Regions from separate parts of the Enterobacter sp. C4G1 genome, predicted to be linked through region 3. Evidence: predicted binding sites of a transcription regulator. Region 3 holds the regulator's gene; each other region holds the start of a gene.
What was found. The regulator sigma-54, encoded in region 3, starts transcription at its own class of promoters, with help from an activator protein. The targets are predictions, from matches to a motif close to GTTGGCACANNTTTCGCTNT.
Positions count from the first base shown of each region.

Region 1 (4,871 bases), on a different contig from region 3:
GCCACACCAGCCAGCAGGTTAACGCCAGCAGCAGCGTGCCGAGCCGCCCAAGCGCAAACCACAGCTTGCCGGAAGCACTGCACCCGGTCAGGAACACGCCGCACAGGGCCATGATTTCGGCCATCACCACCAGCGCACCCAGGTTGCTGGCGGTCACGGTGCAGACCGCCGCAGCCATCAGCACATTCACCAGCAACCCGTTCGCTTTGGTGCTGTGATGGCGGTGCCAGTCAATATTAAACAGGCTGATAAACAGCCCGCACAAACCAAACGTCACCAGCCAGATGGCATTCAGCGGGGTCACCTGAACCGCGTGATGCACCACCGGAATGATGGCTTCAACGGATTGCCCGCCGAGCAGAACCACCCCACCCGCGGCCAGGGTCATCAGGCTCCCTATCGCCCCACCTATCCCGGCAATCCAGCCGCTCAGGGTTTTATGGAACGAAAAAATCAGCGCCAGAACGGCCGCGGCGGCGAACCAGGCCACAGCGCTGTTCATCATCGTCACCGCGTTCATTTTGCCCCCTCGTTAAGTTCCTGAAGCAGCGAAAGATCGCCAAAATCGGTGTTGATCGTCAGCTCGCGCTTGCGCTTGCTGGTACGGGCGATATCGCGAATGTTGACCAGAATGAGCGCTTTGGTCGGGCAGGTACGCACGCAGGCCGGGCCTTGTTCATCAAAGCTGCACAGATCGCACTTCACCGCGACGGCTCGCACGCCGGGAACCCAGTCCAGCAGCGTACTGACGCGTGCCGGAGCCGGTGGCGCTGGCGGCGCTTTCGGGGTATTGGCATTCGCCGGAATATGCAGCGGGCGGCTGCCGGAAAACTCAATTGCGCCAAACGGGCAGGCAATACCGCACAGCTTGCAGCTTACGCACAGGCTTTCATTGAGCTGTACCGCACCATCAACACGGGTGATGGCATTAACAGGGCAGACACCCGCGCACGGGGCATCCTCACAGTGGTGGCAGAGCTGCGGCGCAGACTCTTTTTCATTTCGCATGACGCGCAGGCGCGGCATTGACTGCAATCCGTGCAGACGGTGTGTTTCCGAACACGCCGCTTCACAGGTTCGACAGCCGATACAGACCGTCGAGTCGGCAATTACAAAACGGTTCACCGGGTAATCCTCTGGTGATGGTCATTTTTGACGAAAATCTGTCTTATCGACACTTCTCGACACGCAATACTCAGGCAACGTTTGCCGATGGATTTCCGTTCATCAGCTGTTGCAGGTTGACCGGTAAATCGTGCTCAACCGCGGTGTAAAGGCCGTTGTAGACCGGCGCAATTTTTTCCAGGTAATGTTCCAGTACCTGCTGGCGATCGCGGTTGCTGACGTGGCCATCAACCATGCCATCGGTCATCAGTTGTGCCTGCGCAATGCGTTGTTTATCCCCGTCTTTTGTCTCGACGTAATACTCGATGGTGTGGCTGTTGAAGCTGTCTGCCAAGGTGACGTAAATCGTAAAGTGCCCGAACAACACAAAGCGCATATCACCTTGTGCGGCACAGCTCATGGCATGGTGTAGCCGGGCTTTCGACAGGGTTATCCCCTGAACCAGAGAATTGCAGTAAAGATGCCACTGCTCCTGTAACTGCTGATGCCGCTGTGCGATGTAATCCGCTTTTTCGCTGATTTCCCAAATAGTCATGTCAGATATCCGGTTAATGGAGATTGCGGCTATTAAGCAGATTCCATGCCAGTTTTTAATTAATTGATTTTTAATGATTTAAATACAAAACACACTGCTGTAACGGCAGTGTCGACGTGTCATTTCGACAGCGTTGACATCGTCACGCCTTAACAAAAATCAAGATGGCATCGTTATTGCATTACAGGCGCAATTCATTGAGGAGGCGTCATGCACGAAATCACCCTCTGCCAACGGGCTCTGGAGTTAATCGAACAACAGGCAGCACAACACCACGCAAAACGTGTGACCGGTGTCTGGCTGAAACTCGGCGCGTTTTCCTGCGTCGAAACCAGCGCTCTCACCTTTTGCTTTGAGCTGGTGTGCCGCGACACGCTGGCGGAAGGCTGCCAGCTTCATATTGAAGAACAGCAGGCGGAGTGCTGGTGCGAACAGTGCCAGCAGTACGTCACGTTGCTGTCGTCGAAAGTACGAAGCTGCCCGCAGTGTCAGAGCACCGGGCTTCGCATCGTGGCCGATGACGGAATGCAGATCCAACGCCTCGAAATCGAGAGGGAATAATTATGTGTAGTACCTGCGGTTGTGCCGAAGGCAACCTCTATATAGAAGGGGATGAGCATCGTCCTCACTCTGCGTTTCGCTCCGCACCCTTCTCTCCTGCGCCTCGTCCATCAGGAGTCTTTACCGGCCTGGCATTTACGCCAACCCAATCCGCTGACGGCGACCTGCATTACGGCCACGGCGAAGCCGGTACGCACGCGCCAGGCATCAGCCAGCGGCAGATGCTGGACGTCGAAATCAACGTGCTTGATAAAAATAACCAGTTGGCGGCTCGTAATCGCGCCCGCTTTGCCGCCCGCAAACTGCTGGTGCTGAACCTGGTCTCCAGCCCGGGCTCTGGCAAAACAACACTGCTCACCGAAACGCTCAAACGCCTGAACGGACGCGTCTCTTGCGCAGTTATCGAAGGCGATCAACAGACAGTAAACGATGCCGCGCGTATTCGTGAAACCGGCACACCAGCCATTCAGGTGAATACCGGTAAGGGTTGCCATCTTGATGCACAGATGATTGCCGATGCCGCGCCGCGTTTGCCCGTAGCGGATAACGGCATTCTGTTTATTGAGAACGTGGGTAATCTGGTCTGCCCGGCGAGTTTTGATCTGGGCGAGCGGCATAAAGTGGCCGTGCTGTCGGTGACCGAAGGGGAAGACAAGCCGCTGAAATACCCGCATATGTTTGCTGCGGCATCGGTGATGCTCCTCAACAAAGTCGACCTACTACCGTACCTGAATTTCGACGTCGATAAGTGTCTGGCGTATGCCCGTGAAGTGAACCCGGATATTGAAATCCTGCTGGTGTCCGCCACCGGCGGGCAAGGTATGGATAACTGGCTGAACTGGCTGGAGAGAGAACGATGTGCATAGGCGTCCCGGGGCAAATCCATGCGATTGACGGCAATCAGGCCAAAGTAGACGTGTGCGGCGTGCTGCGCGATGTCGATCTGACGCTGGTTGGCAGTGTGGATGAAAACGGTGCGCCCCGCACTGGCCAGTGGGTACTGGTACACGTTGGCTTTGCCATGAGCGTGATTAACGAAGCAGAAGCGCGCGACACGCTGGATGCCCTGCAAAACATGTTTGATGTGGAGCCTGATGTTGGGGCGCTGCTGTACGGCGAGGAGCGATAACCATGCGCTATGTTGATGAATATCGAGCGCCCGAACAGGTGATGCAGCTTATTGAACACCTGAAAATGCGGGCAAAACATCTGCGCTATACCGCCGAAAAACCGCTGCGCATCATGGAGGTGTGCGGCGGGCATACCCACGCCATCTTTAAATTTGGCCTCGACCAGCTGTTGCCGGACAACATCGAGTTTATCCACGGCCCGGGCTGCCCGGTGTGCGTGCTGCCAATGGGACGCATCGACAGCTGTATTGAGATTGCCAGCCAGCCTGACGTGATTTTCTGTACCTTTGGTGACGCCATGCGCGTGCCGGGGAAAAATGGCTCGTTGCTCCAGGCCAGAGCGCGGGGAGCGGACGTGCGTATCGTCTACTCGCCGGTAGATGCCTTAACACTGGCCGCCGACAATCCCACGCGGAAAGTCGTCTTTTTCGGCCTGGGTTTTGAAACCACCATGCCTGCCACCGCCATCACCTTACAGCAGGCCAAAGCGCGCAACATCAGCAACTTTTTCTTTTTTTGCCAGCACATTACGCTTATCCCGACCCTGCGCAGCCTGCTGGAAGAGCCGGGCAACGGCATTGACGCGTTTCTGGCGCCAGGGCACGTCAGTATGGTCATCGGCACCGGGGCTTACGGTTTCATCGCCAGCGACTTTGATCGTCCTTTAGTGGTCGCTGGTTTCGAACCTCTTGATCTACTGCAAGGCGTGACCATGCTTGTTGAGCAGAAAATAGCAGCCCTGAGTAAAGTGGAAAATCAGTATCGCCGCGTGGTCCCGGATGCCGGGAATGTGCTTGCTCAAAAAGCCATTGCTGAGGTTTTCAGTGTGGAGGGCGACAGCGAGTGGCGTGGCCTGGGATTGATTGCCGAATCAGGTGTGCGCCTGACGTCTGCATACCGTGCGTTCGACGCCGAAGCCCATTTCCACCCGCAACCGCAACAGGTTTGCGACGATCCCCGCGCCCGCTGTGGCGACGTACTCACCGGTAAATGCAAACCACATCAATGCCCGTTATTTGGCAACACCTGTAACCCGCAAACTGCATTTGGCGCACTGATGGTTTCATCAGAAGGCGCATGCGCTGCGTGGTATCAGTATCGCAATCAGGAGTGTGAAGTATGAACAGGGTAGAAATGGCGCACGGTAGCGGCGGAAAAGCCATGCAGCAGCTCATTAATCAGCTGTTTATGGACGCCTTTAACAATCCCTGGCTGGCCGAACAGGAAGACCAGGCGCGCATTGATCTCTCTACCCTCACCGCTCAGGGCGACAGGCTGGCGTTTTCGACCGACAGCTACGTTATCGATCCACTGTTCTTCCCAGGCGGTGATATCGGCAAGCTGGCCATCTGCGGTACAGCAAACGATGTGGCAGTCAGCGGCGCAATTCCACGCTATCTCTCCTGCGGCTTTATCCTTGAAGAAGGGCTGCCAATGGACACCCTGAAGGCCGTTGTCGCCAGCATGGCATCCACTGCACATGAAGCAGGGATCGCCATCGTGACCGGGGACACCAAAGT
Region 1 is NZ_JBQVVV010000002.1:2,010,626-2,015,496, forward strand. Features, by position in the region: gene hycC (formate hydrogenlyase subunit 3) at 1-520, opposite strand, end outside; gene ACT9TW_RS23360 (4Fe-4S dicluster domain-containing protein) at 517-1,125, opposite strand; gene hycA (formate hydrogenlyase regulator HycA) at 1,196-1,660, opposite strand; gene hypA (hydrogenase maturation nickel metallochaperone HypA) at 1,871-2,221, shown strand; gene hypB (hydrogenase nickel incorporation protein HypB) at 2,224-3,087, shown strand; gene ACT9TW_RS23380 (HypC/HybG/HupF family hydrogenase formation chaperone) at 3,078-3,350, shown strand; gene hypD (hydrogenase formation protein HypD) at 3,353-4,474, shown strand; gene hypE (hydrogenase expression/formation protein HypE) at 4,471-4,871, shown strand, end outside.
Region 1: the regulator sigma-54 is predicted to act here: its motif matches at 1,824-1,843, upstream of hypA (hydrogenase maturation nickel metallochaperone HypA).

Region 2 (4,871 bases), 1.9 Mb from region 3:
GCGTGTGGATCGGATGCTGAAAGAATTCCGCTCTCTACGCTACCACATGGCGATTGTTATTGATGAATTCGGCGGCGTGTCAGGTCTGGTCACGATCGAAGATATTCTTGAGCTGATCGTGGGCGAAATCGAAGACGAGTACGACGAAGAAGAAGATATCGACTTCCGTCAGCTCAGCCGCCACACCTGGACCGTGCGCGCGCTGGCCTCGATTGAAGACTTCAACGACGCCTTCGGTACGCACTTCAGCGATGAAGAGGTCGATACCATTGGCGGTCTGGTGATGCAGGCCTTTGGGCACCTTCCGGCACGCGGAGAAACCGTTGACATCGACGGTTACCAATTCAAAGTCGCGATGGCCGACAGCCGACGTATTATTCAGGTTCATGTCAGAACGCCGGATGATTCACCGGTGCCAAAACTGGAAGATTAATCTAAATGGCATTTGCCCCATTACTTGAACGCCAGCGCGTCCGACTGCTGCTGGCGCTGTTACTCGGAGCCAGCGGTACGCTGGCTTTTTCTCCTTACGATATCTGGCCTGCCGCCATACTCTCCCTGATGGGGCTACAGGGGTTAACCCTGAACCGTCGTCCTGTGCAGGCCGCAGCAATTGGCTACTTCTGGGGGTTGGGGCTATTTGGTTCCGGCATTAACTGGGTCTATGTCAGCATCGCGCAGTTTGGCGGGATGCCGGGCCCGGTAAACGTCTTCCTGGTTGTGCTGCTTGCCGCCTATCTCTCACTCTACACCGGTCTGTTCGCAGGCATCCTTTCTCGCCTGTGGCCAAAAACGACCTGGCTTCGCGTCGCTATCGCAGCACCGGTTGTCTGGCAGATCACGGAGTTCCTGCGCGGGTGGGTATTAACCGGCTTCCCGTGGTTGCAGTTCGGATACAGCCAGATTGATGGTCCGTTAAAAGGGCTGGCCCCGGTAATGGGCGTAGAGGCGATTAACTTCCTGTTGATGGTGGTCAGTGGCCTGCTGGTGCTTGCGCTTATGATGCGCAGCTGGAAACCGCTGGTTACGGCACTGGTCCTGTTCGCCCTGCCCTTCCCGCTGCGTTACATCCAGTGGTTTACCCTGGAGCCCGCACGGGCAACGCAGGTATCGATGGTGCAAGGCGATATCCCGCAGGCAATGAAGTGGGACGAAAAGCAGCTTATCAACACGCTGAAAATCTATGCCGGCGCGACCGAGCAGGTGATGGGAAAATCACAGCTGATTATCTGGCCGGAATCCGCCATTCCTGACCTCGAAATCAATCAGCAACCGTTCCTGAGCATGATGGATAATTTGCTGCGTGCGCGTGGCAGTACGCTGATCACCGGGATTGTCGATGCGCGTCTGAATCCGCAGAACCGTTATGACACGTACAATACGATAATCACGCTCGGCAAAGACAGCGAATACAGCTATAACTCCACCGATCGGTATAACAAGAATCACCTGGTCCCCTTCGGCGAATTTGTTCCACTGGAATCGATTCTGCGTCCACTGGCGCCGTTCTTTGATTTGCCGATGTCCTCTTTTAGCCGTGGTCCATACGTTCAACCTCAGCTGCACGCGCACGGTTTTGCGTTGACGGCCGCCATTTGCTACGAAATTATCCTCGGTGAGCAGGTGCGCGATAACTTCCGCCCGGATACCGACTATCTGCTGACCATCTCTAACGATGCGTGGTTTGGGAAATCGATTGGCCCGTGGCAACACTTCCAGATGGCGCGTATGCGCTCCCTGGAGCTGGCGCGTCCGCTGCTGCGTAGCACCAATAACGGCATTACTGCCGTGATTGGCCCGCAGGGCGAAATTCAGGCCATGCTTCCGCAGTTCACCCGCGACGTGTTGACCACCAAGGTCACGCCGACAACCGGGTTGACGCCATATGCCCGTACCGGCAACTGGCCGCTGTGGATCCTGACCGCGCTGTTTGGTTTCGGTGCCGTGCTGATGAGCCTTCGTCAGCGTCGCAGATAATCCTTCCTCCTCCTGCCGGGTGGCGCTGACGTTTACCCGGCCTGTTTTCCCATGTTCGACAATTCCTCCAAACTCCCACTTTGGCACGTCTATTGCTTTGTATATTAACGCAAACGCAATTTGGCTTAACGTGCAACCTGGTCGCACCAGCGTAGATCACCGGTAGCACCAAAACGGTGCAACGGGAGATTTTTGCCTCTGAATGGTGCGGCGCGCTTCGCAAAAATAAACAATAACGCAGCAAAATCTTTACATTAAGCCAAACTAAATGTTAACAAGCTTGCATAACACTGCACTCGCATAGCGCGAGATATAACAACATCACAATGGGTATCAATGCGTCACTGGCGCTGATAAAAAAGGAGTTGGGTATGCAATTACGTAAACTGGCCACAGCAATGCTGGTTATGGGGATGTCCGCAAGCGTTGTACACGCTGAAGACGCTCCGGCTGCCGGGAGCACTCTCGACAAGATTGCCAAAAACGGCGTGATCGTGGTCGGCCACCGTGAATCTTCTGTCCCGTTCTCTTACTACGACAACACGCAAAAAGTCGTGGGCTATTCACAGGATTACTCCAACGCCATCGTTGAAGCCGTGAAGAAAAAGCTGAACAAGCCTGATCTACAGGTGAAGTTGATTCCTATCACCTCGCAGAACCGTATTCCTCTGCTGCAAAACGGCACCTTCGATTTTGAGTGCGGCTCAACCACTAACAACCTTGAGCGCCAGAAACAGGCTGCGTTCTCTGACACCATCTTCGTGGTAGGTACCCGCCTGCTGACCAAGAAAGGCGGCGAGATTAAAGATTTTGCTGACCTGAAAGGCAAAGCGGTTGTGGTGACATCCGGTACCACTTCTGAAGTTCTGCTGCACAAGCTGAATGACGAGAAGAAAATGGATATGCGTATCATCAGTGCGAAAGACCACGGCGACTCTTTCCGTACACTGGAAAGCGGCCGTGCTGTGGCATTCATGATGGATGACGCACTGCTGGCAGGTGAGCGTGCTAAAGCGAAGAAACCAGACAACTGGGAAATCGTAGGCACTGCGCAATCCAAAGAAGCTTACGGCTGTATGCTGCGTAAAGACGACGCTGAGTTCAAAAAACTGATCGATGACACCATCGCTCAAACGCAGACTTCCGGCGAAGCGGAAAAATGGTTCGACAAGTGGTTCAAGAATCCAATTCCACCAAAAAATCTCAACATGAACTTTGAACTGTCTGACGACATGAAAGCGCTGTTCAAATCACCAAACGACAAGGCTCTTAACTAATTAGAACAACAGGGGCAGGACCTCCTGCCCTCTCGATTGTCGGGAAGCACGGACAGACTATACGTTGAGTGGTCGTTCCCCACTCAGCGCGAAAATTAGCTTCTCACCAATCTTCGAGGGTAGCGCTGCTACCCTTTTTTTTCTGGAGTTTATTATGTCAATCGACTGGAACTGGGGCATTTTTCTGCAACAAGCCCCGTTCGGCAACACCACCTATCTTGGCTGGTTATGGAGCGGTTTTCAGGTCACTGTGGCTTTATCCATAACGGCATGGATAATCGCGTTTCTTGTCGGCTCGCTGTTCGGTATTTTGCGTACCGTCCCTAACCGCTTTCTTTCAACGCTCGGCACCCTGTATGTGGAACTGTTCCGTAACGTTCCTCTGATAGTGCAATTCTTTACCTGGTATCTGGTTGTTCCTGAACTGCTGCCTGAAAATATTGGCATGTGGTTTAAGTCAGAACTGGATCCGAACATTCAGTTCTTTGTCTCCTCCATGCTATGTCTGGGGCTGTTTACCGCTGCCCGCGTGTGCGAGCAGGTACGTGCTGCCATTCAATCCCTGCCGCGCGGACAAAAAAATGCCGGTCTGGCGATGGGCCTGACACTACCGCAAACCTACCGTTATGTGCTGCTGCCTAACGCATACCGCGTGATCGTTCCGCCGATGACCTCAGAGATGATGAACCTGGTGAAAAACTCGGCCATCGCCTCCACTATCGGTCTGGTGGATATGGCGGCACAGGCGGGCAAACTGCTGGATTACTCCGCCCATGCGTGGGAATCCTTCACCGCGATAACGCTCGCCTATGTTCTGATTAACACTGTCATCATGCTGGTGATGAACCTGGTTGAACGCAAAATTCGCCTGCCGGGCAATCTGGGGGGCAAATAATGTACGAATTTGACTGGAGTTCCATTGTTCCATCCATGCCGTATCTGCTTGATGGCCTGGTGATTACGTTAAAGATCACAGTTATTGCCATCATCATCGGTATCGTCTGGGGCACCCTGCTTGCGGTGATGCGCCTGTCGAGCTTTAAGCCGTTCGCCTGGTTTGCCACCGCCTACGTTAACGTCTTCCGCTCCATTCCATTGGTGATGGTGTTGTTGTGGTTTTATCTGATTGTTCCAGGCTTCTTGCAGAACGTACTGGGGCTGTCACCGAAAACCGACATCCGCCTGATCTCGGCGATGGTGGCATTCTCCATGTTTGAGGCCGCTTATTACTCAGAGATTATCCGTGCGGGTATTCAGAGTATTTCGCGTGGGCAATCCAGTGCCGCACTGGCGCTGGGGATGACTCACTGGCAGTCGATGCAGCTCATCATTCTGCCGCAGGCGTTTCGCGCCATGGTTCCACTCCTGCTGACTCAGGGCATCGTGCTGTTCCAGGATACCTCTCTGGTATACGTACTAAGCCTGGCAGACTTCTTCCGTACCGCTTCCACCATCGGTGAGCGTGATGGTACGCAGGTCGAGATGGTCCTCTTCGCAGGTGGGGTCTATTTTGTGATTAGTTTAAGCGCGTCGCTGTTGGTCAGCTGGCTGAAGAAAAGGACTGTATAATGATTTCCCTGAAAAATGTTTCTAAATGGTATGGGCACTTTCAGGTGC
Region 2 is NZ_JBQVVV010000001.1:2,374,096-2,378,966, reverse strand. Features, by position in the region: gene corC (CNNM family magnesium/cobalt transport protein CorC) at 1-433, shown strand, start outside; gene lnt (apolipoprotein N-acyltransferase) at 439-1,977, shown strand; gene ACT9TW_RS11395 (amino acid ABC transporter substrate-binding protein) at 2,349-3,254, shown strand; gene ACT9TW_RS11390 (amino acid ABC transporter permease) at 3,409-4,149, shown strand; gene gltK (glutamate/aspartate ABC transporter permease GltK) at 4,149-4,823, shown strand; gene ACT9TW_RS11380 (amino acid ABC transporter ATP-binding protein) at 4,823-4,871, shown strand, end outside.
Region 2: the regulator sigma-54 is predicted to act here: its motif matches at 2,057-2,076, upstream of ACT9TW_RS11395 (amino acid ABC transporter substrate-binding protein).

Region 3 (4,871 bases):
CGCAAGATCTGGTTACACTGTATGGCACAACATTTAATTCCAGCGGTCTGAGAATGCGCGGGAACTTACGCAGCAAAAACGCCGAGCTGATTGAAAAGGTTAGATCCTCTTATGAAATTCAAAACAAACAAACTCAGCCTTAATTTTGTTATCGCCAGCGCGCTGCTGGCAGCCAGTCTTCCCGCACTTGCTGTGACTGGTGATACCGAACAGCCGATTCATATTGAATCTGACACCCAGTCTCTCGATATGCAGGGTAATGTCGTCACCTTTACCGGCAACGTCGTCATGACTCAGGGCACCATCAAAATTAATGCCGACAAAGTGGTCGTTACCCGTCCGGGCGGCGAGCAAGGCAAAGAAATTATTGATGGTTATGGCAACCCGGCAACCTTCTACCAGATGCAGGACAACGGTAAACCGGTGAAGGGCCACGCCACACATATGCACTATGAACTGGCGAAGGATCTTGTCATTCTGACCGGTAACGCCTACCTGGAACAGCTGGACAGCAATATCACCGGCGACCAGATCACCTATCTGGTGAAAGAGCAAAAAATGCAGGCTTCCAGCGAGAAAGGCAAACGCGTTACCACCGTGCTTGTTCCTTCACAGCTGCAAGATAAAGGCAAAAGCCAGGCCCCGGCACAGAAGAAGAGTAACTAATTCGTTATGGCAACATTAACTGCAAAAAATCTCGCTAAGGCCTATAAGGGCCGCCGCGTCGTGGAAGATGTCAGTCTGTCCGTCAACTCCGGCGAAATTGTTGGCCTTTTAGGTCCCAACGGTGCGGGTAAAACCACTACCTTCTACATGGTGGTGGGCATTGTGCCGCGTGATGCAGGCAACATTGTCATTGATGATGAAGATATCAGCCTGCTGCCGCTGCACGCCCGTGCGCGCCGTGGTATCGGCTATCTTCCTCAGGAAGCGTCCATTTTCCGCCGTTTAAGCGTCTTCGATAACCTGATGGCCGTCTTGCAGATCCGCGACGATCTGTCGAGCGAGCAGCGTCAGGATCGCGCTAACGAACTGATGGAAGAGTTTCATATTGAACACCTGCGCGATAGCTTAGGTCAGGCACTGTCAGGCGGTGAACGTCGTCGTGTCGAGATTGCGCGCGCACTGGCTGCAAACCCGAAATTCATCCTGCTGGATGAACCCTTCGCGGGCGTTGACCCTATTTCCGTCATCGATATCAAACGTATTATTGAACATCTGCGTGACAGCGGGCTTGGCGTACTGATCACTGACCACAACGTCCGTGAAACGCTGGCCGTTTGTGAACGCGCTTATATTGTGAGCCAGGGCCATCTGATTGCCCACGGTACGCCGACGCAGATCCTCGAAGATGAGCATGTTAAGCGCGTGTACCTTGGGGAAGACTTCAGACTCTGATAGGGTAGAGGTAACGTAACGCCGCACCGGAGAAAAATGCTCTGAACATGAAGCAAGGTTTGCAATTAAGGCTCAGCCAACAACTGGCGATGACGCCACAGCTACAACAAGCGATTCGCCTGTTGCAACTGTCCACGTTAGAACTTCAGCAGGAACTCCAGCAAGCACTGGACAGCAACCCGTTGCTGGAGCAAACCGATCTTCATGACGAGGTAGATACTCAGCAAACGCAGGACACCGAAACGCTCGATACCGTTGATGCTCTCGAACAAAAAGAGATGCCGGACGAGCTGCCTTTGGATGCCAGCTGGGATGAAATTTACACCGCAGGAACCCCGTCCGGGACGCGCGCGGACTACCAGGATGATGAGCTACCGGTCTATCAGGGCGAAACCACCCAGTCGCTTCAGGATTACCTTATGTGGCAGGTGGAGTTAACGCCATTCTCTGACACCGATCGTGCGATTGCAACATCCATTGTCGATGCCGTTGATGACACCGGATATTTGACCGTTTCTCTGGACGATATTCTTGAAAGCATCGGCGATGAGGAGATCGAACTCGAGGAAATTGAAGCGGTTCTGAAGCGTATTCAGCGCTTCGACCCGGTTGGCGTGGCCGCGAAAGATCTGCGCGACTGCTTGCTGATCCAGCTTTCTCAGTTCGCCAAAGAGACCCCCTGGATTGAAGAAGCCCGGTTAATCATCAGCGATCATCTGGATCTGCTGGCAAACCATGACTTCCGTACACTGATGCGCGTCACCCGCCTGAAAGAAGAGGTGTTGAAAGAAGCCGTCAATCTGATCCAGTCGCTTGATCCTCGCCCCGGACAATCCATCCAGACCAGCGAACCCGAATACGTTATCCCGGATGTGCTGGTCAGAAAACATAACGACCGCTGGGTTGTAGAATTGAATTCAGACAGCATTCCTCGCCTGCAAATCAACCAGCAGTACGCCTCCATGTGCACCAGCGCACGCAACGACTCCGACAATCAATATATTCGTAGCAATCTTCAGGAAGCGCGATGGCTGATCAAAAGTCTGGAGAGCAGAAATGATACGCTGCTCCGTGTAAGCCGCTGTATTGTCGAGCAGCAGCAGGCGTTCTTTGAGCAGGGCGAAGAGTATATGAAACCGATGGTGCTGGCAGATATTGCCCAGGCCGTCGAAATGCATGAATCAACCATTTCCCGCGTGACAACGCAGAAGTATCTGCACAGTCCACGTGGTATTTTTGAGCTTAAGTATTTCTTCTCCAGCCACGTGAATACCGAAGGCGGCGGCGAAGCCTCGTCGACGGCAATTCGCGCACTGGTGAAGAAGTTGATCGCCGCGGAGAATCCCGCGAAGCCACTGAGTGACAGTAAGTTAACCACCATGCTGTCCGATCAGGGTATCATGGTGGCACGCCGTACTGTTGCAAAGTATCGAGAGTCTTTATCCATTCCGCCGTCTAACCAGCGTAAACAACTGGTCTGACACAACCGATAAGGAAGACACTATGCAGCTCAACATCACAGGACACAACGTCGAAATTACTGATGCTTTACGCGACTTTGTGAACGCTAAGTTCACGAAACTTGAACAGTATTTCGAAAGGATCAACCAGGTCTATATTGTGTTGAAAGTGGAGAAAGTGACTCATATCTCGGATGCAACCCTGCACGTGAACGGGGGTGAACTCCATGCCAGTGCGGAAGGGCAAGACATGTATGCTGCTATCGACGGCTTGATTGACAAGCTCGCACGACAGCTTAATAAACATAAAGATAAACTGAAACAACACTAATTGTCCGGGCAGTTAACGGGTGCAGGAAGGCCTGTTGTGAAACACAACAGGCCATTTGTACAGTTAGCGCTTAGGTGAAATTATGATGAACAACGATTCCGCTCTTCAACTGAGCAATGTCCTTAACCAGGAATGTACCCGTAGTGGCGTTCACTGCCAGAGCAAAAAACGTGCGCTGGAAATCATCAGTGAACTGGCCGCAAAACAGCTGGGCCTGCCGTCGCAGGTGGTGTTCGAAGCTATTCTGACCCGCGAAAAAATGGGCAGTACTGGCATTGGCAACGGCATTGCTATCCCGCATGGTAAGCTGGAAGAAGACACCCTGCGTGCCGTCGGTGTATTTGTGCAGCTCGAAACGCCTATCGCCTTCGACGCCATCGATAATCAGCCAGTCGATCTCCTCTTCGCGCTGCTGGTTCCTGCTGACCAGACCAAAACCCATCTGCATACGCTTTCGCTGGTCGCTAAACGTCTGGCTGATAAAACTATTTGCCGTAGACTGCGCTCAGCCCAAAGTGATGAAGAGTTATATCAAATTATCACTGAAGCAGAAGGCAATCAGGATGATGCATAACCGGGAGATGTCCTTTACATCTGTTGTCCTGAGGAGAAACGGAACATGGTGCTGATGATCGTCAGCGGTCGTTCAGGGTCGGGTAAATCCGTCGCCCTCCGCGCGCTTGAAGATATGGGTTTTTACTGTGTCGATAACCTGCCGGTTGTGCTGCTGCCCGACCTGGCCCGGACGCTCGCGGACCGACAAACGTCTGCTGCCGTCAGTATCGACGTCCGTAACATGCCAGAATCACCGGAAGTCTTTGAACAGGCGATGAGCAACCTGCCTGACTCGTTTTCGCCTCAGTTGCTGTTCCTTGATGCTGACCGTAACACACTGATCCGTCGTTACAGCGATACCCGCCGTTTGCATCCGCTCTCCAGTAAGAATCTCTCTCTGGAAAGCGCCATCGACGAAGAGAGCGACCTGCTGGAGCCATTGCGCTCTCGTGCAGACCTCATTGTCGATACATCTGAAATGTCCGTTCACGAACTGGCTGAAATGCTCCGAACTCGTTTGCTGGGTAAACGCGAGCGCGAACTGACAATGGTGTTCGAATCCTTCGGCTTTAAGCACGGCATTCCTATCGATGCGGATTATGTTTTCGACGTGCGCTTCCTGCCTAACCCCCACTGGGATCCCAAACTGCGTCCAATGACCGGTCTTGATAAACCCGTGGCGGCGTTCCTCGACAGGCACACAGAAGTTCACAATTTTATCTACCAGACGCGCAGTTACCTTGAGCTATGGTTACCTATGCTGGAAACAAACAATCGCAGCTACCTGACGGTGGCGATTGGCTGTACCGGTGGTAAACATCGTTCGGTGTACATTGCCGAACAACTGGCCGACTACTTCCGCTCACGCGGGAAGAACGTTCAGTCCCGTCATCGCACGCTGGAAAAACGTAAAACATGACCGTAAAACAAACTGTTGAAATCACTAATAAGCTGGGTATGCACGCCCGCCCGGCGATGAAACTGTTTGAACTGATGCAGGGCTTTGATGCGGAGGTTCTGCTGCGTAACGATGAAGGTACAGAGGCTGAAGCCAATAGCGTTATCGCGCTACTGATGCTGGATTCTGCCAAGGGCAGACAAATTGAAGTTGAGGCAACAGGCCCACA
Region 3 is NZ_JBQVVV010000001.1:498,892-503,762, forward strand. Features, by position in the region: gene lptC (LPS export ABC transporter periplasmic protein LptC) at 1-143, shown strand, start outside; gene lptA (lipopolysaccharide ABC transporter substrate-binding protein LptA) at 112-666, shown strand; gene lptB (LPS export ABC transporter ATP-binding protein) at 673-1,398, shown strand; gene rpoN (RNA polymerase factor sigma-54) at 1,446-2,879, shown strand; gene hpf (ribosome hibernation promoting factor) at 2,902-3,189, shown strand; gene ptsN (PTS IIA-like nitrogen regulatory protein PtsN) at 3,272-3,763, shown strand; gene rapZ (RNase adapter RapZ) at 3,809-4,663, shown strand; gene npr (PTS phosphocarrier protein NPr) at 4,660-4,871, shown strand, end outside.